3 regions of the Paenibacillus sp. E194 genome follow, and region 2 is predicted to be linked to each of the others. Evidence: riboswitches for the same ligand, from Rfam matches in the RefSeq annotation. Region 2 holds a riboswitch; each other region holds the start of a gene.

Region 1 (10,264 bases), on a different contig from region 2:
GAAGCAGAGACGGGCGAGCAGGCGCTTAATTCAATGCGTGCGTGTCCAAGTAAAATTGTGCTCATGGATGTGAGCCTACCGGATATGAATGGCCTCGATGTACTGCATACGGTTCGTACGATGCGTCCAGATACCGAAGTCATAATGATGTCTGCCTATAGCGATGCAGACAAGGTTAACGAAGCGAAGGCGGCAGGAGCGATTGGCTTCTTCTCGAAGCCGTTCGACTTAGAAGAACTGCGCGCGTACATATCATCCAGACTGTAACGGACTGCGATATCTTGTCTTGACAATTGTCAATCGGAGGATGTTATGTTTAGAACGATACATAGCCAACTAAGCGCCCGGGTAGTGACGACACTAGTGGCTGCGTTGGCCATTATTTTTTCATTTTCTTATGAAGCTGTTCGTTCGATTATTGAGACGAGCATGCAGAACAATTATTTGAATCAAGTTAAGATGGCCGCTCACGATGTTGAAGCGGCCATTCGTCACCACAAGAGAATGGTTGAGACATATGCGAGGGTCATTCAGGGCATATTCGACACATCTGGGCGCATCAAGGCTGAAGTGAATCAATTGACAGAATGGTATGCTTTTCAACCGAAGGATCTCGTATTCGGGTACTGGTTCACCATGCAGACCGGTTCGAAATGGAAGGAGAAATTTACATCCTGGTTTGGTCATGATGAATCCGGTCTGCTCCGTAATTTCTATAAACAAGAACATGTGGACGAGACATTGCCTCAGTATCGAGATGACCCGCGATACGACTATTATCATGGTTCAGTGAAGAAGAATGGAACCTATTTGACAGCACCATACATTGATCCTTATGTAAACCTACCGATGATATCCATCAGCACGCCTGTATACGACTCAGGAGGCACACTGCTCGGTGTGGCCGGAGTTGATATAAGGTTTGGCGATTTGAAGCAGTTAGCAAACAAGCTAAGTGTACACCCCAGCAGCAAGATTCTACTTACTTCCCTACAAGGCGATTTATTGTACGACCCAGATGAAGAACGAACGATTTATGACAATATATACACCAATCTTAATGAAGATACAGCGACATTATTACGCAAAGTAAATGACTCTAACGAGTCTGTTATCATTGATGACTATCGTGGGAACTCCATGTATATATTCTCAATGCCGCTTGAGGAGACGAACTGGAGAGCAATCATTATGCTGCCTGCGGGAGTTATTAGCAGCGTGTTGCTTTACGTATGGGTCGTAACCCTAATTACGATCAGTTTACTTATTGTTGTGATTTACTTCCTAATAAACTGGTGGATCCGCCGTTTGATCGTGACTCCACTGCATCAATTAGTCGAGGCGTCTCATCGTATTGCCGGTGGGGATTATGACGTGACAGTGAGAATCGAATCCAATAATGAATTTTGCCAGCTCGGTTCAGATATGAATCGGATGAGTGAGGCGCTGCGTCAGAAGGCGCAGATGGAGCAAGAAATGAAGCGTATGAGCGCGCTGCAGGTTGTGGGAGAGATGGCTGCCGCGCTTAGTCATGAAATTCGAAATCCGCTAACGACAATCAAGGGATTTCTGCAGCTGCTTCGCAATAAGCCGGAGCATGCGGATGAGCATGTCTATTTCCGTACGATGATGGAGGAAATTGAGCGGACGAACACGATCATTACGGAGTATTTAACCTTGGCTAGACATAAATTCGTCCAATTCCGCCCTCATTGCTTGAATGAAATCATTACACAATTATACCCGCTTGTGCAAGCAACAGCATCGGCACGCTGCCAGGATATCCGCCTGGACATATCGCCAGTTCCTTCTATTGAAATGGATGAGAAAGAGATGAAGCAGCTTCTTCACAATCTCATTCGGAACGGACTTGAAGCGATGAGTGAAAACCAAGTGTTGACGATTCGAACTCGCATGATAGGGGATAGGGTTCTTCTATGTATTGAAGATGAAGGACCAGGCTTTCCATCCGAGGTTTTAGTCAGGGCAGGAACTCCTTTTGTCACGACGAAGGAGAAGGGGACAGGACTAGGCTTGTCCATCTGCTACAGTATCGTGGAGCGCCATGAAGGAGAACTTATTATTGAATCTGTGCCAGGTCGCACAGTTATCACAATTAGTCTCCCGCTATTCCGCAAGAAGCAAGAAGGCTAGTTTGGATGTTGCCATAATTGACCAATGTATTATAAAATGGAAGAGTTGTACGCTAATATTCTACTTTAATAACCAATTCCTAAGAAATAATGGTTGTATAACTATGCATCTGCGTGTATAATGATGTTACCTCACTAAGAGCGAGCGGGGAATATTACACATATACAGAGCGGGGTTGGAGCAAATGAAATCATTAAAAATTGTTGCAGCATGCACACTCATTCTATCATTATTAGTTGGTTGCGGTGCGAAGGAAGACCGTCTAGCAACTGTTCAAGAGAATAAAAAACTGGTACTCGGCACGAGTGCTGACTATCCACCATTTGAATTCCGTAAAACAATCGACGGCAAGGATCAAATTGTCGGTTTCGATATTGAGATAGCGAAGGAAATTGCGAAGGATTTGGGCGCTGAATTAGAGATTAAGGATACATCACTGTCGTCATTGCCTGAGGAACTGAAGACAGGCAAGATTGACATCGCAATCGCGGGACTAGATCCAACGCCTGAGCGGGAGAATGCAATGGAGTTCTCTACACCTTATTACTTGGCGGAAGCAGGGGTAATTGTACGTGCAGCAGACAAGGATAAGTATAAGTCACCTGAAGATTTGAAGGGGATGAAAATCGGCGTACAGCTTGGCTCAACCTTCGAGGATGTCGTTCAGCAAATCCCTGATGCGAAGAAGGAAATGCTGGATAAGGTGAACGACCTCGTTCTTGCGCTGGAGTCGAATCGTTTAGAGGCTGTCGTTGTGGAGAAGCCTGTGGCAGCGGCATTTGCTGCGAATCGCAAGGAAGTCGCTGTCGCGCCAGTGGAATTGAAGCCAGTAAGTGAAGGATATGTAATCGGAGTGCGCAAGGGCAGTGTGAAACTGCGTGATGAAGTGAATAAGACGCTTGAACGCTTGAAGCAGCAGGGCAAACTGGATGAATTCATTACACAAGCGGTACAACTGGCGGAACAATAAGATCATATGGATTGCATCTATATGCGGTCTATACAGATCTCGATGTGATATGTTCGCTCCTCGTGGGAATTCAACCAGTGAGGAGCTTTTTCTCTTTATATAGAAGAAATACAGATTAACAGTCGTGATAGGTAGGGAAGGGGAAGGTTGTCATGTTCGATTGGTTCGACATGTTATGGACGTATAAATTAGGATTTGTATCCGGTGCTGGCATAACCGTGCTGCTATCCGCGATATCCGTTCTGTTCGGATTACTATTGGGAGTGGCCATTGTCTTGATGCGGATGTCTAAAATAAAGCCGCTTAAATGGTTTGCTGTCACCTATATCGAGGTGTTCCGTGGAACACCGCTGCTTGTACAATTATTCATTATTCATTATGGACTTGCAGAGTATGGCGTAGAATTCAGTGCGCTAACATCTGGAGCGATTGCTCTATCCTTAAATAGTGGTGCGTATTTGGCTGAAATCTTCCGTGCCGGCATACAATCGATCGACCACGGTCAATTGGAAGCAGCGCGTTCTCTCGGGATGTCAAAATCAATGGGGATGCGCTTGATCGTACTTCCACAAGCGTTCCGCAATGTCATTCCTGCGATCGGCAACGAATTTATTACGATTATTAAGGAGACTTCAATTGTCAGCACCATCGGGATTGCAGACTTGATGTTTGAAACGAATATCGTACGTGCCAAAATTTATTCAGCGATGGGGCCATTGATTGGAGCGGCGTGTATCTATCTCATTCTAACCTTCACTTTATCGAAAGTGGTGGCACGTTTGGAAAGGAAGTTGAGCGAGCATGATTAAAATTCAAAATTTGCATAAATCGTATGATAAATTGGAGATTTTAAAAGGGGTAAATGTCTCTATTGACCGTGGTGAAGTGGTTGTTGTCATAGGCCCTAGCGGATCTGGAAAAAGTACTCTCCTGCGTTGCATTAATTTGCTGGAAACTCCGACACAAGGGGATATCCGCTTCGAGGATCAGTGTATCACAGACAAGTCGCACAACATCAACAAAACACGTGAAAAAATGGGGATGGTATTCCAATCGTTCAACCTATTTCCCCATATGACCGTGCTGCAAAATATTACCCTTGCTCCAATAAAGGTGAAAGATGTGCCAGAGGCTGAAGCTAATAAACTAGCAATGGAGCTGCTTAGCAAGGTTGGTTTGGCGGATAAGGCCAAGGCATTCCCTAGACAGCTGTCCGGTGGACAGAAGCAGCGTATCGCGATTGCGCGAGCGCTTGCTATGCAGCCGCATGTGATGCTGTTCGATGAGCCGACATCAGCGCTTGATCCAGAGATGGTCGGCGAAGTGCTTGAGGTCATGAAATCACTCGCCGCAGAAGGAATGACGATGGTAATCGTAACTCATGAGATGAACTTCGCACGTGAAGTGGGCGATCGTATATTATTTATGGATGGCGGCAATATCGTGGAGGAAGGTTCTCCAGACCAATTATTTAACCATCCTAAGCATGCTAGAACGCAGGATTTTCTAAGTAGAGTATTGTAAATATATAGGTGTTCGAATAGGCATCCTTAAGGGGTGCCTATTATTGCTTGTTGTAATATGTAAGCGTTTTCGTTTACAAATCTGAAATATGTGCTATGATAGAAACATAAAGATTACAAAAATGTCATCTCTGATTACAAATTTGTTATGAAATAAAAAAAGTTTGAAGCTTCAATCCATTGGGGGGCGCGGGTTCCAGAGACTTACCATCATATTCCTGCGCACAGGTTACAAAATTGTGATATGATGCAATCCGAGCCGAAACGACACACCCGTACGGGGGATTATTGACCGGTGTTCGATATGTTGAGAACACCTTGGGGTGAATCGCTTATTCCGCAATTGGAATGGCGTAGGGGAACTCCTTGACCCGAATCCGACAACTAACCCCGCAGGCTAATGCACAGGAGGAAAACAGAACATATGCGTAAAAGAATTACACTAACGATTACTGCAGCTTTACTTGGACTTGCGTCCATTCTTCAAATTTTGCCGGCACAGGCTGAGCCTTATACGGTAAAAGAGGGAGAAACGTTCTATTCAATTGCTAAGAATTACAACATGAGTGTTGAATCCGTATTGTCGGCAAACCCGACAATTAATCCGAAAAATCTGTATGGTGGACTCTCCATCGAACTTCCAAGCCCCGTTGTTCAAAAATCGGTATTGGAAGGGATGCCAGTCAATAATGCTTTGGGTGTAGCAAAAAATGACGGACAGGCAGTCAAAACGGCTTCGAATAATCAGAAAGCAGCAGTGCAACAAGCTGCTCCTAAAAATGTAGTTCAATTGTCCTCTGGACGTACAGCGACATACAAGAAAACGATAAGCATGCGCGCAACAGCCTATACTGCTCATCCGAGTGAAAACGGCAAATGGGGCGCAGTTGATGCTTTGGGTAATGCATTGAAACTAGGCACAGTTGCGGTCGATCCAAAAGTGATTCCGCTTGGAACGAAATTGTATATTACGGGATATGATTTCAAACACTTGCCGACAGGCGGTATGGTTGCTGTAGCTACGGATACAGGCGGTGCAATCAAGGGGAAAAAGGTTGACATATTTGTACCGGTAAGCAAGAAGACAGGCAACACATTCGGCGTGCAAGACGTTAAAGTATACGTGTTGAAATAATATCTACTATTATAAATAGATGTAGATAAATACTTACAATAGCAATTGAACAACAAGCCTCGCCATTATGGCGGGGCTTGTTTACTTATTCCTTCTTTTCCTTCTGATCTTGAAGCAGATCAGGCAAGGTGACGAATTCATATTCCCGATCTCTCAACTGCTGAATAATTGATGGGAGTGCTTTCACGGTACCATGCAGGTACCCATTTTGTGTGCTTCCGCTGGCATGCTGCAAAATGATGGAACCTGGACGGACCCCACGCATCACATTTTGCAAAATACGTGAAGCGGTTAATCCTCGCCAATCGTTCGTATCTACATCCCAGTTCACGACCATGTATCCATTATCTCCTGCCCAGCGCAATTGCTCTTCGTTGATTTCTCCATATGGCGGACGGAAGTAACGAGGCTTATATCCGGTTGACTGCTCGATAATGCGTTCAGTATCCTTCACCTGGTGTTCAAAAGCTGGTAGCGTCAGCTTTGTCAACAATGGATGATTGTACGAATGATTACCGATCACATGCCCCTCGCGTACCATCCGCTCGACGAGTCCTGGATATGCCTTGGCACGAGAGCCAACGAGAAAGAAAGTGGCTCGGATATTGTGCTCCTTCAATATATCCAATACAAGCGGCGTAATGCGGTTATCCGGTGCGTCATCGAAGGTAAGCGCAACTTGTCGTTCTCCTTGACGCTGCTTCGCATTCAATTTAAAGATATGTGGGTACTTCAACCGCAGTTCCGCAATCGTGAGATGCTGTTTCTTCATCTTATGCATACTGGAGCGGGATGATTGTGAAGCTTGCGCCGCTGATTGCGACGGGCTTGATTTCTGCCACATGTACTTGCGTTCAGTCGAAGTGGAAGAACGTTGCTTCTGCTGGCCAGATTCTGGCTCAGCCTGCTGCGACTCCAGTCTTTTCTTCTGACTTTTCTGATTATCACGCTCTCCCTGCTCAGCTGTTATGGTGAACTTAGGCATCTCAATATGCTCCGATGAAGCTGTATTCTCTTGCTTTTCCTTAGCATGTGGGGAATGCATAGTCACGGAGTCTACCTTGAAGATACGTGGTACCGGATGAGTGCGATCTTGTCTCCACAGACTGTCTGCTGATGAATGGATCGATTCCGACTGATTTGGCTTGATTGGTGGCAGATTGGGTATGGGAGGCGTTGCTTCCTGCGAGCGATGGAAGCAGCCGGTAATACAGAGCAGGCAAAGGGATAATACAGATAAGCAGATTCGACAATGTTGCATAGCGCCATTCCCCCATTCCATAAACAGTTCAATATTCTTGTTATGTCCTTGGGGTGGCTGAAATATGCCCTTCCACTTACCTAGTACGGTAGGGAAATAATCTCATCGACTATAATTGTTAGGATGTTCACTTGTAACTTCTTGCTAATATTCTGAAAATTTGCGAAACCATTGTCACAATTCATACGCTAATGTGACATGGGTCACAGTGGGATGTCAACCAGAACAGGCATAGTAGAGGTGTAAAGGTGAGAAAAGCTTACTCACATGCCAAATAGGCAGAAAACCCATAAGGTTGTAAATGGGGGTTTTTCTTACGAGCAGGAATCTGCACATCTCAATAAACGTGAGAAGGATGCAGACTGTCCTTACTCGTGAAAAAAGGAGCATACTTGTGTATACGATTCTTTCCAACGAACGCATCTCTGAAGGCATTTACCTCATGACGGTGGAGGGTCAATTTCAAGCAAGCATGGGTCAATTCTATATGCTGCGAGCCTGGAATACGGCACCTGTTCTGTCTCGTCCAATTAGCATCTGCAATTTGGCGAAGGATAGCATCCAGTTCCTGTACAAGGTTGCAGGTGAGGGTACGCGTTTAATTGCACAGCTGCGTGATGGAGACCGTATCCAGCTAGAAGGGCCATTCGGTAATGGCTTCCCGCAAGTGGAAGGACGAACTGCACTTATCGGAGGCGGTATTGGCATTGCACCCTTATTATATACGGCGAAGCAATTGGATAAACCGGATATCTATCTTGGCTTTCGAGGACAGTCCTATTTAACGGAAGCATACGAACCATACGCGAATGAGTTGGTTGTCCGCGTAAACGGCAACCTCCTAGATGACGTGGACTTTAGTAAATATGATAATGTGCTGGTGTGTGGTCCATTGGGAATGATGAAGGCAGTTGCCTTGCTAGCAGAAGGCTTAGATACGAAGGTGTATGTATCTTTTGAAAAACGTATGGCCTGCGGAATCGGGGCTTGTTATGTGTGCTCAGTAAAGAATAAAAACGGCAACCGCAAAGTATGTGCGGATGGGCCTGTATTTTTGGCGGAGGAGGTGGAATGGCATGCGGAACTTAGCTTGTAATGTAGCCGGCATTCCGTTCAACAATCCGATCGTGATGGCATCGGGAACGTTTGGCTTTGGGCAAGAATATGCCAAATTATATGATATTAACAAGCTGGGGGGCATCTCCTGCAAAGGGCTCACCCTACATCCACGTCAAGGGAATAACGGAACTCGGGTGTGGGAGACACCAGGCGGCATGATGAATAGTGTTGGGCTTGAGAATCCTGGTATCGATGCATTTTTGGAAGAGGAAATGGAATTCTGGGAAACGATTGAGCCCGTGAAAATTGCCAATCTTGGCGGCAGTAATATAGAAGAATACGTCCTCGGAGCCTTGAAGATAACGAAGGATGCAGAAGAGCGGCGCAAAGCACGTGTTCGGGCTGTAGATATGATTGAGTTGAACATTTCATGTCCGAATGTGAAGGAAGGCGGCATTGCCTTTGGTGTGAAAACAGACGTTGCGCGTGAGGTTATTCGCGAAGTACGGCAAGTCACTTCGCTGCCGCTTGCTGTGAAACTATCGCCGAATGCTGAGAATATTGTAGAAATGGCCGTGATGTGTGAAGATGAGGGAGCGGATTGTGTCTCTTTAGTGAATACGTTCTCGGGAATGAAGATTGATATCTATCAGCGGCGCAGTGTTTTTTCCAATACGTACGCGGGCTTGTCTGGGCCGGCTATTAAGCCAATTGCGCTGCGCATGGTTCATCAGGTGTCCCAGCATGTATCCATCCCCGTCATGGGCATGGGCGGCATTGCCTCCGCTTCGGATATTATTGAGTTTATTATGGCCGGAGCCGAGGTGGTTCAAGTAGGCACCTACAACTTCATGAACTTGCGTGCTGGCGAAGAGTTGCTGGCTGGTCTTCTAAGCTTCATGGAAATGGAGAACATTCAAAGTCTGGATGAGATTCGCGGCATTATTAAATAAGGCCTTCTGGACAGTTGTACTTCAATGAAGGGGGCTCTGAATACATGCAGGAGCAACGAGCGGGAGCAGACATAACCATTCAATATCGCGAAATTGGGCGAGACTACCTGTTCATCATTACAGGGGGAGACGAGCATATTGGGGCGGTATCCACCGCATATAGGGATCCGAGTACGGATGAGCACGAATGGGTTGTGCAGTCGAATAGAGTTCCTGGGCATAAGGAATATGTACTGACAGAGCCAATGGCTCAGCAAGCGGCGAGTCAGCTTCAGACTACGGTTACCGTATGTGCAGGGATACATTATGACAATCTAAGTTCGGCACATATTGATGCAGTTGTTGATCAAGCGTGGTCACAATTTTTGCTTATGCTGTCTACCCTTGATTAAATCATAATGGTTAGAATACGGAGAAGAAGATTGGGGATGCCCTGATCTTCTTCTTTTTTATGGCTGCGTACGTGTCATTATGTAAAGAAAGTATGAATGAAATGAAGATTTCTTTATGCAGCGAGAGGTGTATACAATATTTCGTATTTCCATATACAATAGAGATATGATTTTTTGTTTTTTTGAAACAACTTCGGAACTGATTCGTATGAATGTGTAATGAAACATAATATTGAACCGATGCGTATTTTGTTTCAATGGTTATGCACACAAAGGAGGAAACAATACTATGTCCGTATTTAAACGTTTGCGTGATTTAACGATGTCTAATATTTATGCCTTGATCGAGAAGGCGGAAGATCCAATTAAGATGACAGATCAATACTTGCGTGACATGCAAGAGGATTTGGAAGAAGCAGAACGTGCAGTAGCACAGCAGATCGCGATCGAGAAACGCTTCAAGCAGTCCTATGAAGAGCAAGAAGCACTTGTGAACAAGCGTGCTGAGCAAGCAGCAATTGCGGTACAGGCTGACAATATTGAATTGGCACGCCGTGCTCTGGAAGAGAAGAAGGCAGCAGAAGCGAAAATGAACGAATACAAAGCGAGCTATGATCAGAACAAAGCTTCTGCAGACGCTCTTCGCGCGAAGCTGGAAGAAATGCGCAAGCAGTACACTGATATGAAGAACAAACGCGAAACGTTGGTTGCTCGTTTCAACGCTGCGAAGGCACAAACGGAAATCAACAAAGCGATGGCGGGATTCAGCTCCGATACTGCGATGTCAGGCTTGAAGCGTATGGAAGACAAAATGCTT
Region 2 (10,264 bases):
GTCCATCACTATTGGGGCCAGCTTAACCACACTGCAGACGACACTGCCGCTGTTCATCTCCTCCTTCGTCGAGAAGCATCCGGACGCAAGACTCAAGGCAGTTACCGGCAAGACGCATGAAATCATCTCGCTTGTCCGCGAACAATCCATTGATCTTGGCATCGTCGCCGATGCGATTCGTGAGCCAGGGTTGATGTGTATTCCATTGTTTGCGGATCATCTTCAGTTGGTGCTGCCACGCCGTCATCCACTTGCCAGCATCCGCAATTGGACGATGTCCCGCTTGGACGGTCTGCCTATGCTTCTCTTCTCTAAGGGAACCTGGTACCGCAAGCTTATCGATGATCTATTCCGCCGATACCGCATCATGCCTGATATTCGCATGGAGATCGATTCCTTCGAAGCGATAGTTCGCTTGCTCACGACCTGTCATGCAGCTGCTTTGCTGCCACGCTCCTATCTTCGGTTGGAATGGCTCAAGGATAACGATCTGATTGCCGTACCCCTGAAGGAATTGAGGCAAACCGAACGTGTAACTTCCATTGTATATGGGGAACAAGCACTGCTGAGTCCTATCGCTACGCAGTTTATTGAGGAAATTATGGAAGCAGCATCATTATCACAGCTAGGGAAATAGTCATGGATAGAAAGGAAAAAGGAGGATTACACTCGTTTGCTGTCGAATGGAGTAAGATTAGACAAAAAACATTCTCAACTAGGGGAGAATAAGGAGGAAATGGAAACCATGGTTGTATGTAATCGTTGTGGCAAGCCAATCAACGACAATGAGCCCCATCAGTGCAGCGCAGGGGCAGGGGCTGCCTCGTCGCAGCATGCTAGTTCCGCAGCAGAGGCATCTGTACAGCAAGTATCCGCCACTGCTGAGACAGCGTCCCACAAGACACCAGGCAGCACTGTACCTGAATGGGCCAAGTCAATTGACAGCAAGAATATCCTTCAACTGCTGAAGAATCCGGCAAGTGCTCGCAATCTTGCAGTCTCTGATTGGGTGTATGCGGTCATTGCCGCGTTAGTCTCCGCACTGGCCTTTGCCTTGTTCGGCTACACGCTCTTTGGAAGCTTGTTCGCTTCACTAATGGGTCCACTTAGCTTATTAGGCGGTTCAGGTTCTCTGACCCCGCCATTTAGCTTTTTCATTCAATTGTTCATTTATCAGATTATTGGATTGGCCGCACTCTTTATTAGTATTTGGTTCATTAGCCGTTGGAAGGGCAGCAAGCCGCTTGATTTGAAGACGACATTTGTCCAATTGGCTGCTATGCAAATGCCTTTCGGCTTAGGATTTGTGCTCGCATTCCTTCTCGCGATCATTGGTTTCAGTTCATTAGCTGTTGCAGTAGCAGCATTCACTTGGTTCGTATCCGTTATTCTGGTCACGACCGAAGCAATGGAGCAGACAGAAGTTGTACGTCCGAATCGCTTTCTGTTCATCACAGCAAGTATGGGTGCCTACTTCTTCCTGACTTATATCGTATTCAAAATTGTAGTCATGTAGAGCCATTTTACATAAGCAATAAGCCTGCAGTTGTCGCTTATCCATACAAGCGATGACTGCAGGCTTATTTGTGACCTTCTATGGCAAGGGATGCTTTACGATTTTTTATCGTTCCCCTTCAACATAAATGCTTCTTCAAAATCTTCGATTTGCGTATTCGTACCGATCATAACCATAATATCTTTCTCATCAAGCACATCTTCGGCTGATGGTGCAATAATAATGCCTTTCGGCTTATTCAGCGCCACGATGCTGCACCCGAACTTAGCTCTTGGATTCACATCCTTGAGCGCCATTCCTTGCATGCAGCCAGGCACGCTCAGCTCTGCAATGGTATATTCCTTGGACAATTCAATGTAATCCAGCAAGTTCGGTGATACAAGTTGGTGAGCTACGCGAATGCCCATATCCCGCTCTGGGTAAATAACCCTGTCCACACCGATCCGCTCCAGAACACGTCCATGCAATTCGGAAAGTGCTTTGGCGACAACCTTCTTCACGCCAAGTTCCTTCATCTGAATACTAACCAGAATGCTCGTCTGAATATCGTCACCAATGGCTACGATCGCACAATCGAAGTTACGTATGCCGAGTGAGCGCAGCACCTCTTCATCTGATGCGTCCGCTACAACTGCATGGGTTACGAAGCCCATAACATCCCCAATTACTTCCTCATCTTTATCAATGCCTAGCACCTGGTGTCCAAGCTTTACTAGCTCCTTCGCGAGACTCGAACCGAAACGTCCCATCCCGATCACTGCAAACTGCTGCAACTCCATATCCCTGTATACTCCTTCGTCCGTTACAATCTAACTTGCTTATCCTATCGTTATTTTTCCTTCTGGGTGTCGGTATAATTCCCGCTCATTTTTCGGGCCTAACGCATAAGCCAACGTTAATGGACCAAGACGGCCTGCAAACATCGTCAGGCTCAGCAGCACTTTTCCGATATCTGATAAATCCGCCGTCAATCCCATTGATAACCCTACCGTTCCGAAGGCCGATGTTGTATCGAATAATATCATCAGGAAGCTATGATCTTCTGTTGTCGACAATATCATCGATACGATAATGACCAAGAACAATGACAGCAGCGTTAGTGTAACTGCTTTGAAGATACGATCCTTGGCGAGTCGATACCGGTAAATGACGATATCTTCTTTCCCGCGAATCATAGCAAATACGGCTCCGATGAGAATGGCGAACGTCGTCGTCTTAATACCACCACCAGTGGATCCTGGTGATGCCCCGATGAACATCAAAAGAACCATAAAAAATTGCGAGGCTTGGCGCATGGCTCCGATGTCAATCGTATTCGCTCCAGCGGTACGCGGGCTGACCGACTGGAACAGGGATGCCCAGAGCTTCTCCCAGCCATTCAAACTGCCTAACGTGCGTGTATTGGTAAATTCAAATATAAATATAACGACCGTTCCGATTACAATGAGCAATCCCGTCATCGTTAACACGATCTTCGTATGCAGAGACAACTTGCGAGTACGCTTGTATTCCACCAAATCGGACAAGACGATAAATCCAATCCCGCCAAGGATAATAAGCAGCATCGATACCAGGTTAATAATAGGGTCTCCGACATAACTGGTTAAGCTCGAAAACGGCCCACTGACAGAGCCGAACAAATCAAAGCCTGCGTTATTGAAAAAAGAAACAGCATGGAAGATACCGAAATAAATGGCCTTGCCTAGCGGAAGATCAAATGCCCATCGCACGGAGAACAGTACAGCTGCCGTCCCCTCGATACATACCGCAAACAAGATCACTTTACGGATAAGGCGCACGATGCCTTCCATGCTGCCCTGATTAAGCGCTTCCTGTAATATAAGCCTTTCCTTCAGCGATATCTTCTTCTTCAGTGCTAATGCGAACAGCGTTGCCATTGTCATGAATCCAAGCCCACCAATTTGGATAAGCAGCATGATGACCACCTGCCCGAATACGGTAAAATGAGTGCCCGTATCCACCACAATGAGCCCCGTCACACAAGTTGCTGACGTTGACGTGAACAATGCATCGAGGAATGGCAGCGGAATCCCATCCGCATTTGATATCGGAAGCATGAGTAGAAATGCGCCCAATAATACAATTGCTGCAAACCCTACAACCAGAATTCGCGGTGGTGTCAGATTGAATCGAATGGCCTTTTTTGTTCCCTCCACGGGAGTCACCTCTTTTTTCCCCACGAAAAAAAGCACTGGAAATCCAATGCTATCGCTGGTATCCTGACGTACATGCCTACGAGGTTAGCTGTCGGATTCGGGCACGTTCAGGCTGCCCTAATCGCAAGTGGATTCTATGCATCCACAACTGCGATATTCACCCCATTTATCGGGTCCCCCGCTTTCGTTCATTCACGAAACTCGGCTTGTATGCAATTCATAACGAGATTATATACGTTTCCCCTGCAGCATACAAAGTCAAGGAATGAACAAATTAACCAGAATAAGACGAAAAACTTGAATAAATAGCGCTTACAATCCCCTATTTTCTTCAATTGTATTCAAAACACTCATTATCGCTAGGTGTTTCTTCATTTTCTCTGCTGGACTTTACAAAGTTGAAGTGGATAAAATGAACAAATAAGCAACCATACGCTAAATGTGTGATGGAATGGAGGTTCCAACATGTCCTATGTATCCAAGCCGCTTCTTCTTTCTTCTATGGCCGGATTTCTATTATTCCTCATTGTTCAGGTATTCATTCCCTTTCAACAGACAGAAGCCATGATGGAATCAGCAGCCAGCCAATCCCTCTTAACCAAAGAAAAAGCAGCGCAAAAGGCACTCACATTTGTACAGGACTTGAAACAGTTCCATATTTCAATTACGCCTGAAGAAGCTACTGCACCAACCGTCATTTATCGCAGTCAATCAACGGTTTCCGGCTACATGAGCAAGGAGAAGCTGACCGCTTCATTTCAGAAATGGGAACCATCCAGCCCCTATGATACTTTTCAGGTATTATTGAATATGAATCGAGCTGGAAAATCCGGTGTCATGCGCATTGACGTTCACATGACAAGCGGTCGTATTATTGGATTCGAATGGGAGGAGAAGCCTCCTATCACCTCGAACTTAGACGGGGTGACGGGAAACCAGGTGGATATGGCGTCAGCAGAAAATGAGGAGACTGCCTTGGATCCAGTGAACCGTAAGAAGCTTGCTGATACACTTTTGAAACACATGGGATGGAATCCTGCCCAATTAAAACTCATTGATTCATCGTCAGAGCTAGACACGGTTGAGTATAACGTGCCTGAAGCACGACTAGGTGAAGCTGCATTGAATGTGAAGGCCGTCTTCTCCCAAGATCGTATTGTCATGCTGAAGCCCTTCTGGGTTATCCCGAACAGCTACCTAGCTGAAGAACTACATCAAACGAAGACCGCATCGTCCATTTACAATATCGGCTATATGTGGATGACGATCCTACTAAGTGCATGTTCACTGATCGCTTGCATCGTCTACCGTCATGGCCTGAAGTTCGGATCGAAGACATTGTTCGCTCTTACTGCCGTCTCATGCGGAATTTCTCTGCTGCATCTATGGAACGTGCTTCCGGGTCTCTTCGCTCTGGAACTCCGTACCCCTGTGGACGGGGTGAATATGGGGCTGTCCTTTGCCATTCAAGCCGCAATTACAGTAATTCAAGGCGTTATCCTCTACTTCTCTCTCCATGCAGGAAAGCGAGCATGGGAGTTGTCTGCGTACAGAGATGTACTGCCTACATGGAGTGACCGCGCATTTGGCGGCAAGCTCACACAAGCATTATGGATCGGAATCGCGTACACAGGCGTATTGCTCGGCATGCAAACAGTTGTATTTTTCATTTTGGAATCAGGGTTTCATGCGTGGTCATCGACCGATGCCTCACAATCACCGCTCAACCTGCGAATTGCACCACTGTTCCCTCTTCTAGCTTGGGTTGCAGCTATTTCGGAGGAAGGGATATATCGTTTGTTCGGGGTTGGACTGCTGAACCGATTGTTCCGCAACCCATGGTTAGCCGGGATTATCCCTACCCTTGTATGGGCGTTCGGACATGTCACCTATCCAATCTATCCGTACTACTCTCGGCCGGTAGAGCTCCTGTTTATCGGCATGTTCTTCCTGTTCATTATGCTGAAGCATAGCTGGTGGACGGCCATGTTCGCTCACCTTATGCTCGACAACTTCTTAATGTCCCTGTCATTCATGCTTGATGGAACAATAGTCGGTTTCCTAATCGGTCTTGTGTACCTCCTTTCTCCAATTGGGATTGTATATGCGCTTGCGAAGATTCATCGCAACCAAGATCACGCTAGAGCGATCACGACATGGACATAAACATCAACACCGTTGAATGCAATTTAATCCATTTGTTCGTACAGAAATAGAACGAGTACATGAGCATATCTCCATACCCTATCATTTTGAAAAGCCAAGGGCCGTTCATATCGAAGGACGCATGTACGTAATGCGCCTCATCGAAGGAACGGCCCCGTTTATTTCTCATTATTACTTATTTCTTCTCAATAAATTTTTTCGCTTCCTTCACTGCCGTATCTAGCGCTTTCTGTGCATCTTCACCCAGCATGACTGAATCAACTGCAGTAGACAGGTGACGATTCATCTGGTTCCAGTTGCTGTTGAGCAAGAAGGCTGGCGTGTTGTCGGAACGCTCCAGCATGCGATAGAACGGTGCGTACAGCTCGGATGTATCCAGCTTCATTCCTTGCACGACGCTCTTACGAATCGGCAGGTCAGCATCGCTCTTCATCTTAACAGCTTCTTCCGAAATAAAGAACTTCACGAACTCCCATGCCAGATCCTTCTGCTTCGATTGCTTCGCAATCGATACTGCACTTACCGAAATTACGCCTTTCACAGGCTTGCCAGGGAACGCTGGCATTTCAACAGTCCCGAAATCAACCTTCGCTTCCTTAAACCCGTCTAGTGGCCATACACCGCTCTCCCACATTCCGATTTTACCAGCTTTGAAGATGTCGTTACCGCCAAGCTGCGTTTTTCCTCCTACGAGGACTCCGTATCCGTCCTTCACCATATTCCCGAACATTTGAACAGCCGCTACCGTATCCGGCCCGTTCATAATGCCTTCAATCGTCTTGCCGTCTTCGCTGATGAAGCTGCCCCCATTACTCCAGATAAATCCTTGCAGATCATACGGGTCGTTCTCAGCACGGACACCGAATCCATACTGCTTCTTCGATTTATCTGTCAGCTTCGTTGCAATATCCTTGAAGTCATCCCATGTCCAGCCATCTTTCGGATATGGGACTCCCATTGCATCGAACACTTTCTTGTTGTAATACATAGCCCGTGTCGTGAAGCCCGCAGGCATACCATACGTCTTGCCATCTACCTTCACATAATTGAACAAGCCATCATATATATCGTCTAATTTCAGGCTTGCATCTTTCTCCGTAAAAGCATCCAGCGGCTCCAAGTTTGAATGGTATGTTGGGAAATCCCACATCAACATCACATCAGGCGGGTTGCTCGCACCGAACGATGCCGCCAGCTTCTGATCGAAGCCGTCTGCATAAGGTTCAATTTGTACTTTGACACCTTGATGGGATTTTTCGAACGCCTTCGCGATATTTTCTTGAACCTTCAGCTTCTCGCCAGTATCCCATGTTGCAAAACGCAAAACGGTCTGTTTCCCCTTGTCTCCTCCGGAGGAGGAACCTTGTTCTCCAGATCCTCCGCCACAGCCAGCAAGCATAAGTGCAAAGACCGTTAACAGAATAACCAATCTTGACGTTCTCTTCATTTTGCACATTCCCCCCAAATGATTGCATCTCAAGCATACCTTCACTTTAAAGACAATAAAGCGTTTTCAAAACGGCGAATTGTTCCGAATATGGGGTGATTTTGTTCGGTGGAAGGGCGTAATATCGTACGCTCTTCGTCATTTTTGAGCAACATGTTCTCCCTTTTGTCCGCTTCGGTATTGACTCGGTGTCATTCCACAGCAGCGCTTGAACCATTTGCTAACATATTTTCCATCCACCATACCGATCCGCTCCGCGATATCCTGCAGCGTCATCGTAGTATTCAGCAGCAAATCCTGTGCCGTCTTCAGCCGCATACGGTATAAGAAGGAGACAAAATTCTCTCCTGTTACCTTCTTGAATAAAGTACTGAAATGACTTCGACTCAATCCAACTCGATGTGCTACATCACTGACGGACCAAGGCTCACTCACATTCTCTGCTACCAAGAGCACCGATCGCATCACCGTTTCCGGCCATGAATTGACTCGCAGCTCAAATTTACGCTCCAACTCCGCCGCTCGGTGCAGCTCCTGAACCGCCTCCAGCCAGCCGTCCATGCCCTTTAACGGGCCACGACTGCTCCAATGCAGCTGCGGACAAGATGCTTTGCTCTCTTTCAACAGCCGTTCCACCTTCAGGCGAGCTGTAGGACGATAGAAATAGAAACATCGATCTACACCGCAGGGAATATAGGCGCACGGCCCTTCCGTTTCTTGCAGCAGCTTATCGCCAAGATACTTCCAGTACTCCCCTCCACGGTTGGATGACTTGATAGCAGCAGGGAGCGATTGCTCGGAACTGTCGAATATTTTGACCAATATAACCTCATGAGGTTCATTCAACCAAAACCATTGCGTCTCCCAGCGCAGCTTCAGCTCTCCTTGGAAGTTGTTGCGGAAACCGCATAACCAGGCATAGAACGCCGCATTCCACTGTGCATCCTCTTCGTTAGAATCTGCACTACGAACCGCTTGAGGAGGCTCCGAATTCCCCGCCAGCTCTTCCTCGAACTTTTGAAGATAATAAGCCAGTTCCTCATCTTCGAAGGCCGTTTTCAACAAATAGCCGGAAGCTCCAAGCATCATTCCCTTTGTGCATATTCGAAATCTCGATGACAGCTCAGCAGCAAGACCCGAGTATGCGGCGACTTTTCCTTCACTCGCTTGGCGAGTTCAATTCCATCCATCTCCGGCATCACGATATCTGTAATGACAACCTCCGGCTCATGGAGAAGGAATGCTTCCCATGCCTTCTGACCATTTGGGGCATCGGCTACGACTACCATGTTGAATCTGCTCCAATTTACCGTTGCCATCAAGCCTCTGCGAACAATGCTCTCATCATCCGCGATCAGCACTTTAATAGGGTTGTCTGTCATTGGATTCTTCCTCCTTTTTGGGCCAGCGTATCGCAATCGTTGTACCGCTTCCTAACTGGGATTCGATGCTTAATCCATACTCGGAACCAAAGTGCAGCTTGAACTTCTGATCCACATTGTACATCCCGAGACCATGTCTCTGATTGTGGTCTTTCGGAGCTTGCAGCAAGGAGATTCGACGCTCTTCGCTCATCCCTTTGCCATTGTCCGATAAGGTTAAGCGCAGCTCTGACCCAGTATCTACTAGGCGGAGTATTATTGTCCCATACCCATCCTCGAAGGCGTAGAAAAAGATATTCTCAAACAGCGGCTGTAAGCTCATACGCGGGATGACTGCTCCCAGCGCACTTGGAGCAATTTCAGACTCATATATAAATTCACCTTCATAACGAACCTGCTGGATTTGCAGAAAATGATCAATAAGCTCCAGCTCTTTCGATATCGGAACCAGTTCACGCGTCACGTCTAAGTTAGCTTCTAACACGATCGTTAAGTGTGCGATCATTTTCCTTATATCATCATTGCCCTGCAGCCTAGCCTTCCACTGTATGGAGTTCAACGTATTGAACAATAAATGGGGATTGATCTGATAATGAAATGCTCGCAATTCGGCTTCCTTCTTGAGCTGCTCCTTAGCCGCTATTTCCTTCACAAGCTCTTCGATCTGTCCGATCATCTTATTGAAGCTATTCGCAAGCGTCCCCAGCTCATCCTCATCCTGAACTTGGATTCGGGTCTTCAAGCGACCAGCTCCTGCGGAATTCATCGATTCCTTGATCCGCTTAATTCTGCCCGTTACACGAGTGGAGAACAAGTAGGCAAGCAGAAGAGCGAGAAAGCCTGACAAGCCTAAACCAAGTAAGGTATAAGACTTAATAACACTTGATGGCTGATTAAAATATTCATAAGGAAGTCTAGCTTCTATTGTCCAATCATTTATTTTCAAGTTCTGCTTCCACACGATATCATTTTCTTGCGCAGTATAATTGCTCGGGGAGTGATAGATCGTCTGACCACTTGCACTTTGCACCGTCACAATCGACTTCGTATCCTGTTCGAACATACGGAACAGTTCGATCAGCTTATCTGCCTTCATTTCAATAAGGATTTTGCTGTCCTGCAAGGGCCCTGTCTGATTACGGATCGGCACAACCAAGCCAAGCAGCTTCTGATCCGGTGTATCCTTCTCATCGCGATAATGCAGCGGAGGGTAGAATCCTGCCCAATACTCTCCTGCATGATCGGTAGGGATCCGCTTCCACCATGGCTGTTCAAACAGGACATCCACATTCAAGATACTGTCCCCGTAATAATAGCCGGATTTCGTAATAATGAAAATCCCTCGGTCATGCAGCCTTTTAAGCGCTTTCAGGAAATCTTCCATGTTGTTCTTGTCCTGCACCTGCGAATACGTCTTTGGAATCTCTGCATTGATGACGCTCTTATATGGATTAAGCAAATACGAATAAATATAACCAGCAATCATGCTCATCTGATTTAATTCCGTATCCAGCTGATACTGCAGCTGATTAACACTGTTCTGACCGTATTTGCCGAACTGCTCTTGCAGAAGGCG
Region 3 (10,264 bases), on a different contig from region 2:
CCTGGAACGTACCGTCGTTCATGAGATTGGACATCAATACTTTTATGGACTTCTCGCCTCAAACGAATTCGAGGAAGCATGGCTCGATGAAGGGTTCACTTCCTATGCAGAAGACAAGCTGATGGAGCAAGAATTCGGAGTACTTCCAAATAACGCAATACAAGCCAGCTACGTCACAGATCCGGCTCCACTGAAGCTGAATGCATGGCGCTACAAAAATCAAAATCATTACGCAGAAAATGTGTACATGCGTGCCAAGCTGGTGCTGCTTGCAATCGAGAAGCAGGTCGGGGAGAAAATGATGAGCCGCATTATGAGAACTTATACGCAGAAGTACCGTTTCAAGTACCCAACTACATCAGACTTTCAGCGAGTTGTTGAGCAGGTAACTAACCGCAAGTGGAATGATTTCTTCCAACAATATGTGTACAACGGCATGATGGCAGACTTCGCCGTGGAGAACATTGATTCACGTACGATTGAATCGAATGGGTCTACCCAATATGAAGCGACTGTCCATATCCGCAAGCTCGGTGCCAATTATCCATCCATTCCGATCGTATTCGGATTCTCGGATGGCACGACGACTCGCAAGGGATGGAATGGAGAGGGAGACCGCATCCAATATACCGTCACCCATAAAGCGCCGCTCAGTTGGGTCATGGTTGATCCTCTATATTCGATTGTCGTTGAGAACAAGCACATCAATAATTATATGCGTGCTCATGTCGACGAACCTGTCCGTACACGAGTTAACTTATCCGTCATCAAGGTAATCGAAGCTGTTACGAACATTTTGGGGTGGTGATAGTGTGAAGGCTTATGTGCGTTCAGGCTGGAATTGGTGCAAAGAGCACATCTATATATGGGTCATTCTATTCTTGTACCAACTGTTATGGGGGTTCTTCCTCTATCGCTTCGTCGATGGAGTGGTAACACCTATCCTGCGCCGTTACCCAGATCCAGCACCTACCGAGATGAGCAGGCAGCTCTTTCTGACCGAAAGCCAGTTCTATCTAATGAAGACGAATGACTATTTTCCTTACTTATGGGCTATCCTCGGATTCGTTGCCGTCCATATGCTGCTTACCCCCTTCATTCACGCGGGTGTATTCCATGCTATGTCACGGCCCAAGCAGCAGGGGCTTGCCTTCTTCCAAGGGATCAAGCTCGCTTGGAAGCCAATGCTTGTCCTCTATCTGCTCGAGACACTGCTCATTATCGCACCAGCTATATGGTTCGTTCCTTATGCGGCCCATGCCTTGTCAACATCGGCTTCTCTGTCTTCCTTACTCGTGGCAGTGGCACCGTTTGTAATCGCTTGGTTCATTGGCGGCTGGCTTGTTCATCAACTATTCTTATTCCTTAACTTCGGCGCTGCCTCAGAAACACCGTTAATTCGATCCGTGACAGCCGGAACTCGTCGCCTGCTTCCCATTCTAGGATTGTCACTTCTCTTTATTGGGATCACCATTGGTGTAGGCATATTGTCCACAACGGCGGCAGCCGTGTTCACCGGGATTACCGCACTCATTATTCAACAGGCACTGCCTGCCATAATGACAATACTTAAAATGTGGGGATTGTCTGCCCGCCACGCTGTCTGGCAGGAAGCAGAGCAACAGATGAAATAATGGGGGTTCTGATTGAGCGCAATTCAGTTACAAAGTTACAAAGTTACAAAGTTACAAAGTTACAAAGGGTTACGATGATATTGAAGCAGCGTAACCTAACAAAATAAATTAAAAAACTTGTCTACCAGCGAAAAAAATGCTGATCTGACAAGTTTTTTTCGTGTCAAGGACAAAAAATATTTGTCAAAGGAATTTCCGTCTGTTACAATAAATCTAGATTTATTACAACTTTGTCATGAAAGCGGCACTAACTCTTGCAAAATTGTTACTATCGCACGCAGCAATACATAATCCAAAAACCAGAATGCCGAGTTTCCGGGCGGACCGGAAAGCGGGGGAACCAGTTTTTACGGGTGAATTGATCTTGTAACACAGGGATCATAGGGGTCCTTCAACCGAACCCTCCAGCTAACCTCGCAGGCACGGAAGGAGCTTTCCCTTTGAAGAAGAAGCTAGTTACAGCGGTGCTCGGACTGAGCGTTCTGTTTACTTCGTTCAGTGCAGGCAGCACATTCGCAGCATCCAAAATGGACAACACGATTGACGGTTTGCTTGGCATTTCGTACAAGTATGGTGGTACAACAACGAAAGGCTTTGACTGCTCCGGATTTACGAAGTACGTGTTCGACAAGTTCGAAATTGATCTTCCTCGCACATCTTCGTCGCAATTTGACGCTGGTGAGAAAGTTAGCAAAGACGAGCTTCGTCCAGGCGACCTGGTCTTCTTTGACACAAGCGGCGGCAACGGTGTATCGCATGTCGGCATTTACGTAGGCGACAACAAATTCGCACACGCTTCGACAAGCAAAGGTACACGCATCGACAGCCTTAGCATGGACTACTACGAGAAGCGCTATGTAGGTGCTCGTCGTGTAATGAACGAGAATGATTTTTCTTCTATCGCTACAGACAATCAATAGTTTGGAAGTTTCCAGCACTCTTATAATGATATGAACGACTACATAACCCGATGAGAAGCGCTCCGCGCCTTTTCGTCGGGTTGTTTCATGTTATCCCATTATCCCCGCGCAACTTCAGCTTCTTTATCCTATGCATATCTGCATGTCAACGATTCGTGCTTTTATCTATCTTTACGAAATATTTCTTTTTCGGTTTCAACCATTCTCATCGCCATTAACGACACAAGGACATGCGCTTGTGCGCATGTCCCGATATCTTGTCTGGAAATTCCCTATTTTCGCATAGACGCTTCTGATTTACTTAACTGACCCATTCAATTCTTGGAATTTCGCCTTAATCTCTTCTGGTGTGAGCCCATCTGCCTCTGCTCGATGCTTTTCTTCCTCGTGCTGAAGCTGAGTCTGACGATCCTCGACATGCTTCCCATTAATGTGATGTTTCTCGTGGAACAGTCGTCCTTTTATGCCTAATTTCTCGTGTAATTCCTGGTGAATTTGCTTGTTGCTTTTGCCTTCTGTCGAAATTCCGTGTTTCTTAGCGAGCAATTGAAGCTTCTTCTCGCGCAGCTGCTTCATTTCTGCACGAAGCTCCTTCATTTGTGCCTGTACTTGTTCTAATTGTTTATCCGTCTCCGTGCTCTGCTGATTCGGCTGTGCAGCCTGAGATGAAGTGACCACTCGTACAGCAGCTTGCTCTTTGCTCTTATCTGCCGTAGCATCTAGCGCAGTTCTGCTTTGCGCTGCCGCAGGTGAAGCCATCAAGAGAAGCATTAGGCACGTCCACGCTGCTACGGTTGAATTGCGTTTCATAGGTTCCACCTCCTTATGTAAGGGATGGCTATAGTATGTTCGTATTTCCTGAAATGAAACTGAAAATAAGCTAAATATTCACTTAGAGAGTATGGAGCACTTACAATTTATATTCTGGATGCTAATTGATCCGACAATTCTTTTCTTCATCAAGTTTCTTCTGCATATATTCCAGCAGCAGTTCTTAATCCAACCAGCCCTTCTCACGAGCAGTTCGAATCGCCTCAATGCGCGTACCCGCTCCTACTTTGCTAATCGCATCCGACATATAGTTGCGTACCGTTCCATAGGATAAGAACAATTTGGCGCTAATATCCTGCATGGACAGTCCGTTCTCAGCAAGCAACAGCACTTCTTTCTCCCTCGGGGACAACGGACAAGGGTCTTCCCATGCAGCCAGCGTCAATTCGGGACTCATCACCCGCTTACCTGCATATACCTGGCGAATGGCGTCTGACAACTCGTCGCTTGGGCTGTCCTTGAGCAAATAACCGCCTACACTCGATGCCATTGCACGCTGGAGATAGCCTGAACGGGCAAAGGTCGTCAGCATAATAATCCGACAGTCCAACCCCTTCTTCTTGATCGCATCCGCAACATCCAGCCCCGTCATAAGCGGCATCTCGATATCCAGTACCGCGATATCCGGCTGAAGTTCCTCGATAAGCGACAGCGCTACGCTGCCATTCTCGGCCTGACCAATCACTTCGATATCATCCTCAAGAGACAACAAGGTGGCGAGTGCACTTCGCAGCATCTGTTGGTCCTCTCCTAATATCACTCGAATCATGATGTACCTTTCCCCTTCCTATCGCGGATTACACGCGGAATGACTAACGATAATGCCGTTCCCTTATGGGCACCAGACTCTATAGCAAGCGTCCCGTCCACAAGCTGAAGCCGCTGTTTCAGTCCGGCCATGCCCGTCCCACTTGATTGCTTAAGCTGGTGCTCATCAATTCCGATGCCATCATCTGCAATCTCCAAACGAACCATTGCCTCTTCCACCTCAACCCGAACCGAACAATGCTTCGCCCGGCTGTGCCTAACGACATTCGTTAAGGTCTCCCGGAAGCACATGGCGAGAATCGTCTCTTGCAATGCTGATAATGGCAATCGGTTCACGATGCTTGGAGCTGTTGATGAAGGGCTAATTCCCTCGCTGCGTTCCTGAAATTCCAGCTCAATTCCCGCAGCGGCGCATAGCTGTCTTCCATGTTCATATTCCTCTGCAAGCTTGACGATCTTCATTTCAGTTACGAGTTGACGCATTTGCTTCAACGCAGCACGCGAGGTTTCCTGAATTTCCCTTGCTTCAGCAATAGCCCGTTCCGGATTCCGTGTAATCAGCTTTTCTGTCACTTCACTCTTAAGCGTGATCAAAGACAACGTATGTCCAAGCGTATCATGTAATTCACGTGCAATGCGCTGGCGCTCTTCCTGCTGAGCCATCCGCTCAAGCTGTGAGGTCGCTGCCTGCAATCGTTCCGCCATCTGCTTGTACTGCCCAGCAGCACGCATGATGAATGGCATGACGAGCACACCGAATAATGGAGGAAGCAGCAGCGTATGCAGGGATGACCATACGGTTACTGTATCCAAGCGCTGAGACAATCCGATTACGATACCTACCGCCATGACGGCAGCTGCTCCTAAAATAATGGAGGTCTTCTGCCTGCTTATCATCTGCGCGATCATGAACACCATATAAGCATACATAGGGTGATAGAAAAGGATGAATGCGAGAATAATTACAGCCTGAACAGCCAACCACGTCAATGCCTGCTTCTCGTGCCGATACTGCAGCCAAAATGCGATCACTAGAAACAGAAGCAGCGTGAACCCCACCAATAGCTTGGTCGGAGTCTCACGCAGCAGGAAAAAGATAGGCACGCATAAGTTGACGAGGGAGATGTAAGGCTCCGCTCCCTCTTTTTCGGGAAATAACCTCTTCTTGACTACGTTCACTTACATCGCTTCCCGTCTGTTAAAGATATAACTCGATATTACCATGAAGATCATGCCACAGCCCAGAAGAATTACCCAATCTAGCAGGGCAGGGCTTCCGCCAGCAAGCATACTCCACGCACCATGTGCATAGCGGTAGGATGGCAGCCATTCTCCAATGACTTGCATCCAACTTGGCAATGTCTTTAGCGGCATCCACAAGCCCCCCATAATAGCAAAACCCATGAGCAAAATGTTTGCGACCGCAATGGAGGCATCCGCGCTCTTCATGGTTCCTAAAATAGAGCCGATCGCCAGGAATGGAATGCTTCCAAGCCACAGCCACAAGCCACATGTCACCCATTGTACAGCAGTTAACTCAATATGATAGGCAAAGTAGGCAGCAGGGAAAATGATTAGAATGACAAGCAAATGAACCAACATATGTGAAACGATCTTAGCGCCAATCCATACCGACGGAGATAGTGGTGTCAGGCGAAGCAGACGTGTCCATCCATCACGACGCTCGTAGGCAAGGCGAATACCGAATTGGCTCATTGCCGTGCCAATTAAGCTGAATGCTGTCATCGACATAAGTGAGAAGGCTCCATAGGTCGTAGATTCAATAGACTTCGATGCGCCATTTAAACTAGCGAATAAGAAATAGAAAGCGATTGGCATGACGAGTGAGAATAACAAGAAGAATGGACTACGCATAATTCGTAAACTTTCTGCTTTGATTTGTGCTTGTAACATCGATCAGTTCCCCCTAATATGTGATGATTAAGGCACCCTCTGCCTCTATCGTTTATTTTCAGGCATCAACTATACGCTTGCTTGAGTACGTGCAGCCTCATGAGATTTTGTTATTGATCGGAAAGCATCCTCTAGCTTAGCGGATTGGATATCAATATCGCTGACCCCCCATCCAGATTGCAGGAGCACGGATAACACTTCGTCTGTATTGCGGACGTGAAGACGAACCCGACCAGAAGCACGTTCGACCTTCACAATTCCCGGAAGCTGCATCAGCGCTTCGTCCTGCTGTTCGACTTGAAGACGGAAGGACACTGTCCGTAGTGCCGTCTGTGCCTTGAGCTCCTGTGAGGTTCCACTGGCCGCTACCGTACCTGCCGCAATGATCGCGATATGATCCGCCACTGTATCTGCTTCCTCCAAGTCATGTGTCGTAAGCACAACCGTCCGTCCATCGTTCGACAAAGCGCGAACCGTATCCCAGAAGCGACCACGCGCTTCCACATCCATGCCGACCGTCGGCTCATCGAGCAGGACAAGCTCTGGATTGCCAGCTAAGCTCTGCGCGAAGGCCAATCTCCGACGCTGCCCACCGGATAACGATGTTGCGCGCCGCTTCGCTTCTCCGTGCAAACCTGATAAGTCAAGCAGTCTGGACAGTGGAAGTGGGTTGCGATAGTAGCTGCGGAACAGATTCAATACCTCCGCAACATTCAAGCCATCAGGAGCTTTCACATCCTGCATGAGCGCCCCTACTCTGTGGCGAAGCTCCCGTGTACCTGCGGGCTGGCCAAGCACCTTAATCTCTCCTGATGTCGGATTTTGCAACCCGAGGATCATGGAAATCGTCGTTGTCTTACCCGCACCGTTCGGGCCGAGCAGCGCGCTAATCTGTCCACGCTCGAAGCGAAGATCGATATGGTTCACGGCGTGGAAACTGCCGAATTGCTTTACAAGGTCGGTACATTCAATTGCGTATGTCATCTATAATCATCCTTTGTCATGAAATTAGGAATTGTATCGCTTATGTTTGTATTGTACGGCAGGCACGCTTGAGCCAGTTAGTGTACGATGTCACCAACTGCATATGACAAATGTCAGAAATCGTATTGCTTCATTTAGAGGTGTGTATATCGCCTCAAATCACAAAAAAATAGCAGCCTGAATCGGCGCACCGATAACAGACTGCTATCTGACTTCTATATTGAGGTGAAATACGCTATCTTCTGTTCCAATGAACATAAATGCAATGTAATACTCTATAAAGTCTAGCAATAACGCGAGATCACCTCTTGCAAATGTTCAGCAACGGCATGTGCCCCTTCATCAAGCTCTTCTCTCGACAATGTCATGTTGACGTAGGTCTCATCGAGATCCAATCCATCAGCAAACCAGCCCTTCAATCCTCTCGTTTTACGATCGACTTGCAGCACAAGTTCCAGATCATCTCCTCTTGGGATAAATGCGACCTCTATTTCATCCAACCGGCTGCGGTAGTTGGACGTAGGCACAAATTCGAACGTCTGGATAAATGGAAGTGGATCTCCAAGCGCGGGCGCATATTCATTCTCCACTTGGCGAAGGCGGAATCCGAGTAGCTTGAGCGCCTCCAGAACAACATCCATCTCCCATGATGTAACTACCTTTAAGTAATCTTCGTCCTTCGGATCAATGGCATTGTCAATGTCCAAGCCAGTCTCCATCCATACTGGTGACTTGCATCGTGAAATCGGAGTTCTCTCCGGCAAGATGAACTGAAAAGGAATTACTTTACGTTCACCAGGACTGAGCACGAATTCATCTGTAAGCAACAACTTATCGATTACTGCATGGTGTGTCGTTGAGGAGTCGCCTGAATCTTTAACATACTGAGCTTTGATAAAAAAGTAAATCTGTCCGATGTGCTGCTCCGTCTTGCCGCCTTGGATGTACACCACACCGGTTGCCTCCTGACCAGGCACAAACTCATCACAATGCAACACCGTGTCGACCTCAGCCGAGCCGATCCCTACCTTTGCCAATATTCTCTTCAAGAATGACATGTACAACTTCCCCCTTCAATGCGATGGTTGACCCCGGTGAGCCAAACACATACACCGCTGCCTACAGCAATGTACGGAAGAAATAGGAAGTAGTTTCACGGATAAGCTATTTACTTTTCCATACAAAAAAGGAGAGGCGATAGAGCGCCCTCCTCTTCTTGCAGTATCTTCATAGCCCCTAGCAGAAGCCACATTTACTGTTCTTGTCCATACCGTGAAGCTCCTCTGATCAGTCTGACTTCACGTTCTCATTCCCATAATGACTGTCTGGATAGATGCGTTTGCCGAAAATTGCTGATCCAACCCGTTCCAGCGTTGATCCTTCCTCGATTGCCGTCTCGAAATCTCCTGACATCCCCATCGACATAACTTCCATGCTGACATTCGGCAATGCAAGTTCTTGCGCTTCATGACGGATTTTTTGTATCTCCGTCACAAAGCAGCATGTCTGTCCGTTGTATAGTCAGAAAAGGAGAGATAGCATGAAAAAGAAGTGGAGGCTGGGAATTGCACTGATCATGATCATGTCTTTGCTAGGCGGTTGCTACGGGGAACAAGAACAAAATGAGAGATTAGAAAGTGGAAAAATCAAGGTCATGTACTATGATGAACAGTCGTTCTATAACGATTACGGGAATCTCTTCAAGATGAATTACCCGAAAATCGAATTCGATGTCATCAACATGAATAACGCGCTCCCAAATCACGAGCAAAATGATGCTGGGGACTACAAAACAGAATTAAAGAAATTAATTGAGGCACACAGACCTGATGTGCTGCTGCTAAACGAGAATTTGTTCGAAGATTATGCGCGGCAGGGACGACTGTACGACATCGAAACTATGATTTCGAAGGACAAGTTCGATATCGACGCAATTTCTCCCGGACTTATCGAAATGATTAGAGGGAAAGGAGAAGGCAGGTTATACGGATTAGCTCCTTCCTTTTATACGGATGTTCTATATTTCAATCGAGATTTGTTCAAGCAGCATCATATTGATGTGCCGACGAATAAGATGACCTGGAAGCAATTGATTGAGTTATCGAGAAGGTTCACCAATACGGGGACTGGCGAAAAGACAGTAGTTGGATTATATCAGGACTACGGTGTTGAGCGCATGTTACAGCAGGTCGTGTCTTCCTCCGAGTTACGATTACTCGATGTAAAGACAGACAAGCTGCTTATCAACTCGGACGGTTGGAGAGAAGCAATAAAACTTATAACAGACGCCGTTCGCGATAAATATATCTACCTGCAGGCTTCAAATCAAAATAGCGGGGAGATGGTCGAAGCCTTTTATAGAGGTCAGGCTGCAATGACACTCAATGGGCCTTGGTTTGCAAAAGAACTAAAAGCGCGGACAATCTTCGACAAGGAATCGAAATCGTTCGATTGGGATATTGTCACCATGCCTGTTGCCCCTTCCTCCCCGGATCAATCAGCAAATGTGCATGTCTCGGAAATTTATGCGGTATCCGAAGACTCACCAAATAAGCAGGCGGCCTGGGAGTTCGTCAAGTTCGTAAATAGCGCGGACATGGCTTCGGCCGCTTCACGGACGGCAAATGGAAAATTGCCTGCACGCCCTGGCGTGCTCAAAGATATTGAAGGCATAAGCACGGAACCTTTCTATTTGCTTACGCCCAAAACAACGTCTTCTGTCGAGGAATCTCTTGGCAGTACAGCCGCATCTAAAGAGTTCGATCAATTATTTCAACCTGTCTTGTTAGAGGAACTGCAAGCAATTATCGATGAGAAGCAGACCGTTGAGGAAGCGATAGACATGTTAGAAGTGAAGGGACAAGAAGCACTACAAAAAGCAAAAAATAAAATGTCCGAAAAATAGTGTACTGAAATAGTGCTCTTATCACCCGAAAGTGAAGTTATACAATAAAAAGGTATTGTTAAGTCAGGCTGTATGAAAGGAGGATCCTTACGGCTATGCCATCCAACTCAGAATATCAAACTGATGAGACTTTAGAACATGCCATTGCTCAAGTCAAGCACGGAGATAAAGAAGCATACACCCTTATCATCTATCGATTTCAAAAACAAATTTATTTATATTGTTACTATTTGTTGGGCAGCAAGGAAGAAGCAGAGGACGCTGTTCAGGACATTTTTATTAAAGGCTTTCAACGTATACACCTTTTC

What was found. A riboswitch is a leader RNA that binds a small molecule or an ion and turns the genes downstream of it on or off. The one in region 2 is predicted to bind cyclic di-AMP.
Region 1: another riboswitch for cyclic di-AMP. It lies ahead of AZ66_RS14425 (3D domain-containing protein); the one in region 2 lies ahead of AZ66_RS02270 (TrkH family potassium uptake protein).
Region 3: another riboswitch for cyclic di-AMP. It lies ahead of AZ66_RS00175 (C40 family peptidase); the one in region 2 lies ahead of AZ66_RS02270 (TrkH family potassium uptake protein).

The regions. Positions count from the first base shown of each region.
Region 1 covers NZ_JMDX01000092.1:170-10,433, reverse strand. The annotation lists gene AZ66_RS14450 (response regulator) at 1-267, shown strand, start outside; gene AZ66_RS14445 (HAMP domain-containing sensor histidine kinase) at 313-2,154, shown strand; gene AZ66_RS14440 (transporter substrate-binding domain-containing protein) at 2,339-3,124, shown strand; gene AZ66_RS14435 (amino acid ABC transporter permease) at 3,277-3,933, shown strand; gene AZ66_RS14430 (amino acid ABC transporter ATP-binding protein) at 3,926-4,648, shown strand; cyclic di-AMP (ydaO/yuaA leader) riboswitch at 4,895-5,062, shown strand; gene AZ66_RS14425 (3D domain-containing protein) at 5,072-5,782, shown strand; gene AZ66_RS30620 (polysaccharide deacetylase family protein) at 5,868-7,043, opposite strand; gene AZ66_RS14415 (dihydroorotate dehydrogenase electron transfer subunit) at 7,438-8,139, shown strand; gene AZ66_RS14410 (dihydroorotate dehydrogenase) at 8,120-9,055, shown strand; gene AZ66_RS14405 (prenylated flavin chaperone LpdD) at 9,100-9,447, shown strand; gene AZ66_RS14400 (PspA/IM30 family protein) at 9,737-10,264, shown strand, end outside.
Region 2 covers NZ_JMDX01000008.1:28,408-38,671, reverse strand. The annotation lists gene AZ66_RS02285 (LysR family transcriptional regulator) at 1-637, shown strand, start outside; gene AZ66_RS02280 (hypothetical protein) at 746-1,516, shown strand; gene AZ66_RS02275 (potassium channel family protein) at 1,612-2,295, opposite strand; gene AZ66_RS02270 (TrkH family potassium uptake protein) at 2,335-3,693, opposite strand; cyclic di-AMP (ydaO/yuaA leader) riboswitch at 3,752-3,910, opposite strand; gene AZ66_RS02265 (CPBP family intramembrane glutamic endopeptidase) at 4,159-5,859, shown strand; gene AZ66_RS02255 (ABC transporter substrate-binding protein) at 6,035-7,306, opposite strand; gene AZ66_RS02250 (AraC family transcriptional regulator) at 7,445-8,371, opposite strand; gene AZ66_RS33495 (response regulator) at 8,392-8,688, opposite strand; gene AZ66_RS02245 (cache domain-containing sensor histidine kinase) at 8,669-10,264, opposite strand, start outside.
Region 3 covers NZ_JMDX01000001.1:39,200-49,463, forward strand. The annotation lists gene AZ66_RS00165 (M1 family metallopeptidase) at 1-808, shown strand, start outside; gene AZ66_RS00170 (hypothetical protein) at 813-1,634, shown strand; cyclic di-AMP (ydaO/yuaA leader) riboswitch at 1,930-2,071, shown strand; gene AZ66_RS00175 (C40 family peptidase) at 2,075-2,554, shown strand; gene AZ66_RS00180 (hypothetical protein) at 2,852-3,364, opposite strand; gene AZ66_RS00185 (response regulator transcription factor) at 3,549-4,154, opposite strand; gene AZ66_RS00190 (sensor histidine kinase) at 4,151-5,332, opposite strand; gene AZ66_RS00195 (ABC transporter permease) at 5,333-6,067, opposite strand; gene AZ66_RS00200 (ABC transporter ATP-binding protein) at 6,137-7,051, opposite strand; gene AZ66_RS00205 (sporulation protein) at 7,336-8,109, opposite strand; gene AZ66_RS31140 (hypothetical protein) at 8,339-8,545, opposite strand; gene AZ66_RS00215 (ABC transporter substrate-binding protein) at 8,592-9,956, shown strand; gene AZ66_RS00220 (RNA polymerase sigma factor) at 10,052-10,264, shown strand, end outside.